Regions from separate parts of the Variovorax sp. AB1(2024) genome, predicted to be linked through region 1. Evidence: riboswitches for the same ligand, from Rfam matches in the RefSeq annotation. Region 1 holds a riboswitch; the other holds the start of a gene.
What was found. A riboswitch is a leader RNA that binds a small molecule or an ion and turns the genes downstream of it on or off. The one in region 1 is predicted to bind cobalamin.
Positions count from the first base shown of each region.

Region 1 (2,387 bases):
CGGGAAGCAGGTAGACGTCGTCGCCGCTGGTGCCTTGCTCGATCAGCCCGCGGCCGACGCGCTGGGCATCTTCCGCGTCCGGAAACATGACCATCGAGTAGCCGGTCGGATAGAAGGCTCCGCCGATGGTTGCCCGCATGCCGGGTTCGAGAGTGAAGTTCTTCATGCTGTCTCCTGCTTGTGCATGTGCAAAACATAAAAACATAGGCTGCACGGGGAATCCCCTCTGTAGGAGAAGCCCGGAAGCTGTCAACCGGCCTTGGCCTCCACCCATTCACCAATAAGCACTGCCCAATCCATTCCATGCACACACAGAGAAACATCGCGCTCACTGTCCATGAGCTGGAAAAAGGGGAGTTCTACTGGGTGCTGATGGAAGCGGTCGCCGGAGAGCCCGGAGACGCCTCCCACTTCTACGAGCCGCTGGAAGCGGCGCTCGAGCCCTACGCCAGCTATTCGAACGCGCTGGTGGCCGGCGTGGCGGTGATGCGGCGCCTGTTCGGACCCGACGGCAATAGCGGCTACTTATAATTTCGCGGTTATGGTTTGTTAATTCTCACGAATCAAACCAGTCAACACGGTTCGAAGGTGCCCCGCCCGCCATGCCATGGCGCCGGGGTTAAACGGGAAGCAGGTGCGCCGGGTCATAGCCGACCCGGTCATTCCTGCGCTGCCCCCGCAACGGTCAGCGGATCGGGAATCCTCAAGCCGGCGCCTCCTTGAAGAGGCCGGCGGCCACTGCGCTTCGGCGTGGGAAGGCGAGGGTTTCTGCTCCGATGCGCATTTCGCGCGTCGGAGCGCTCCGCAAGCCCGGATACCGGCCTTGGAAACCGCCTTCGGACGCTGCGGGAGTGCGTGTCCGGGCCTGCCGCCTCCGCGCTCGCGCCTGGACCGTCATCGCCCCTCCGCTTCTCCCGCCTCGTCCTTTTTCGGACAGAGGAGCCTGCGGGGACGCGGGCCGGAGGAGAGATCACATGAGCCGACAGGCATCGCCATCGCGCGATCGCACGGGCGCGCCGCAAAGCGTGCGGCTTTCGGGTATTTCACTGGGGCTGGGGCTCGCCCTCGGGCCTGCCGCGGCCCTCGCACAGGCCGACGGCAGCCAGAGCCTGGCGCCGGTGCAGGTCGAGGCCGACCGCCAATACGCGGCTCGCCATCGACGAGACCACTCAGACCGGCAGCCGCCTGGGCCTGACGCCGCTGGAAACGCCGGCCAGCATCGAGGTGCTGGACGGCGACACCATCCGCGCACGCGGCGACGCCTTGGTGATCGATGCCGCCACCCGCGCCACCGGCATCACCGGTTCGCCCGGCCCCGGCAACGGCGGCACCGCGATGGCGGCGCGCGGCTTCCTGGGCCACGGCTCGGTGATGCAGCTGTTCGACGGCACGCGGCTGTACGCGGGCGCGGGAACCGTCACCTTCCCGTTCGACACCTGGTCGGTCGACCGCATCGAGGTACTGCGCGGCGCGGCCTCGGTGATGTACGGCGAAGGCGCCATCGGCGGCGCGATCAACGTGGTGCCCAGGAAGCCCACGCGCGGGCCGATCCAGAACCAGGCGCTGCTCACCGTCGGCTCCGACGCCACCCGCCAGGTGGCTTTCGGCAGCGGCGGCGCGATCAATGACAGGCTCTCCTACCGCTTCGACATCAGCCACCGCCAGACCGACGGCTTCATGCAGCGCGGCCAGGCCGAGAGCCTGGCCGTGGGCGCGGCGGTGCGGCTCGACGTGTCGCCGCAACTGCAGTTCACGCTCTCGCACGACGAGGGCCGGCAGTCGCCGCAGCGCTACTACGGCGTGCCGCTGATCGACGGCCGCCTGAGCAGCCAGATGCTGCGCCAGAACTACAACCTCGACGATTCCGAGATCAAGTACCTCGACAAGTGGACCCGCCTCGACGCCCAGTGGACGCCGAACGATTCGGTCACCGTGCGCAACCAGCTCTACCGGCTGGAGAGCAAGCGCCACTGGCGCAACAGCGAGACCTACACCTACAGCGCCACCACGCGCCGCGTGACGCGCGGCGACTACCTGGAGATCGGCCACGACCAGGAGCAGATCGGCAACCGCACCGACGCCACCTTCAAACACGGCCTGTTCGGCCTGGCCAACCAGGTGCTGGTGGGCTTCGACGTGAACCGCATCGACTTCCAGCACACCAACGATTCGCCCTATGGTGGGCGATCGGTGGTGGACCCCTTCGTCTTCAACCCGGGCTACTACGTTTCGCCCGTGGCCTACACGCCTCGCTACCGGACCAGGACCGGCACCTACGCCTTCCTCACCGAAGACAAGCTGGCCTTCGACGATCAATGGTCGGTGGTGGGCAGCCTGCGCTGGGACCACGCGAAGATCGCCCGCGCCGACCTGCAGAACGCGGCCAA
Region 1 covers NZ_JBBHKP020000001.1:4,368,216-4,370,602, reverse strand. Annotated here, with positions in the region: gene WIX39_RS20470 (hypothetical protein) at 1-166, opposite strand, end outside; gene WIX39_RS20465 (hypothetical protein) at 304-531, shown strand; cobalamin riboswitch at 571-840, shown strand; gene WIX39_RS20460 (TonB-dependent receptor) at 1,225-2,387, shown strand, end outside.

Region 2 (2,387 bases), 1.0 Mb from region 1:
AGACAACGATGCCGGCGTGAGAGGCGCCTTCGGTGTACTGCAGGCCCAGTTCGACGTTGCGGCTGGATTCGGGTTGCAGCGTGGCCAGGCCGTATTCGCTGAAGCGCTGGTAGAGCGTGGGCACGCGGAAGGCGGTGCCGGCCGAGGCCGTAAAGCGCAGCGACGGCGTGATGGCATAGCCGTAGGCGGCACTGCCGGTGGTCTTGCCGCCGAATTCGCTGTCGCGGTCGTGGCGCACATGCAGCTGCAGCGAGTGCGGGCCCTGCACGAAGCCGTAGCCCAGCGACAGCGCGTCCTGCGCGCGGTCGCGCGACAGCAGCTTCGAGCTGGTGGTGGGCGCGTTGTCGAGTGCGTCTTCGCGGCGTTCCAGGGTGGCCGTCACCAGGTGCGGGCCGAAGCGGAATTCGTTCTGGAACAGGTAGCCGCGCAGGTGGGTTTCGGTGCGGTAGAACGAAGGCTGCGTCTTGTAGACCGACTGCGAATCGGTGATCTGCACGCGGGTGCTGTAGACGTCGTTCCACTTGGCCGACCAGGTGAGGCCGGCGGTGCGCAGCGTGTTGCTCGAAATGTCGTTGGCGAACAGGAACGGCAGCTTGGTCCTGTACGACACGGTGGCGTCGTAGCCGGCCTTGATGTCGCTCGCGAGCAGCGTGGCGTCGATGCGCTGGTCGGGCGTGAGCTGGAAGCCCAGCTTCACGTTGCCCGAGGTGCTGTTGTAGCCGTCGCGGTCGGGGCTGGTGAAGCCGTCCTTGACCACGTTGCGCTTGTCGACCGGCTGCACGTTGTAGCCCTTGCTTTCTTCATGCTCGACACCGAAGGAGTAGTCGAACAGGCCCGACTTCCCGCTCACGCCGCCTTCGATCCTGCGCAGGCCGTAGCTGCCGAAGCCGATGCCCGCGTAGGGCGAAACGCCCTCTTCGCCGCGCTTGGTGAAGAGCTGGATCACGCCGCCGATGGCGTCCGAGCCGTACACCGCGGCGGCCGGACCGCGCAGCACTTCGATGCGGTCGATCTGGGACAGCGGAATGCCTTCCCAGCCGGCGCCGCCGGTCGATTGCGAGTCGATGCGCACGCCGTCGAGGTAGACGGCCGTGAAGCGCGTTTCCGCACCTCGGATGTACAGGCTCGTCGTGTTGCCGATGCCGCCGGTGCGCGAGATCTCGATGCCGGGCAGGCGCGCCAGCACGTCGGCCACGCCGGTGGCGCCGCTGCGCTCGATGGTCTGGCGGTCGATGATCGACACGTCGCCCACCAGGTCAGACAGCGCCTGCGGCGTGCGGTTGGCCGTGACCACCGTCTCGCCGAGGGTGGGCGCCTGTTGCGCATGGGCCAGGCCGCCGAAGGCGGATGCCAGCGCCAGCGGCAGGCAGGCGAAGCGGAGACGGCGCGCGGGAGCGCGGCCACGGAAAACGGAAGCGTGGGAAATCATGAAATGTGCCGAACGAACGTCAATGCCCCGTGCCGGCTTCCCCGCCGGCACCTGGGCGCAATGGCTGCCTCGCGCACGGAATCTTTTTTTCCGTGCATGCGGCAGCCGCCTTGTTGGCCGGTATCCGGGCTGGCAGAACACCCCTCGCCGCCTTCCCAGGCACCTGTTTCAGGGTGCCCAGTGGCTGTGTGGAGAGGGGTGACGCCTTGCGGCGTCGTCTGCTTGACCGTTGCGGGGGCAGCGCAGGCGGCTTGGGCCGGGCCCGGTACGCGCTCGAGGGCGTTCGGGGGACCTTCACTCCTGCTTCCCGTTGAACCGCGGCGCGTGAACCACGCCGCAGGCACCAACGGGCGGGATTTTAGGCCCTGTCCGACACGGTTTAAGCCGAAAGTTGCGCACCGCTAACATCGAAGCAATGCGCCCGGCCTCGGTTTTCCTGAATATTCGTTCCGCGCTGCAGCGGCTTTTCGGCGTTTCGGGCTGGCAGTCGATGCTGCTCTGGTCCATTGCCGCGGGCCTGCTCGGCACGCTGGCGACCGAACTGTTCCGCGCGGCGCTCTACGGCTTCGAGCATCTGGTGCTGGGCCCCGGCGAAGGGCTGGTGGCCATGGCCAGGCACCTGCCGTGGTGGGCGCGCGTGGCCTGCCCCACGCTCGGCGGGCTGGTGGCGGGCCTGCTGCTGGTGCTTGCCAAGCGCGTGGCGGAGCGAAGCGCCACCTCCGACTACATGGAAGCGATCGTGCTCGGCGACGGACGCATTCCGGTCGCGCAGACGCTGGTGCGCAGCGCGTCGTCGCTGGTGAGCATCGGCACCGGCGGCTCCATAGGGCGCGAAGGCTCGATGGTGCAGCTTGCGGCGCTGGCGGCCTCGCAACTGGGGCGGCTGCTGCGCTTTCCGGCGGAACGGCTGCGGCTGCTGGTGGCCTGCGGCGCCGCCGCCGGCCTCACGGCCGCCTAC
Region 2 covers NZ_JBBHKP020000001.1:3,349,421-3,351,807, reverse strand. Annotated here, with positions in the region: gene WIX39_RS15650 (TonB-dependent receptor domain-containing protein) at 1-1,429, opposite strand, end outside; cobalamin riboswitch at 1,528-1,791, opposite strand; gene WIX39_RS15645 (ClcB-like voltage-gated chloride channel protein) at 1,845-2,387, shown strand, end outside.
Region 2: another riboswitch for cobalamin. It lies ahead of WIX39_RS15650 (TonB-dependent receptor domain-containing protein); the one in region 1 lies ahead of WIX39_RS20460 (TonB-dependent receptor).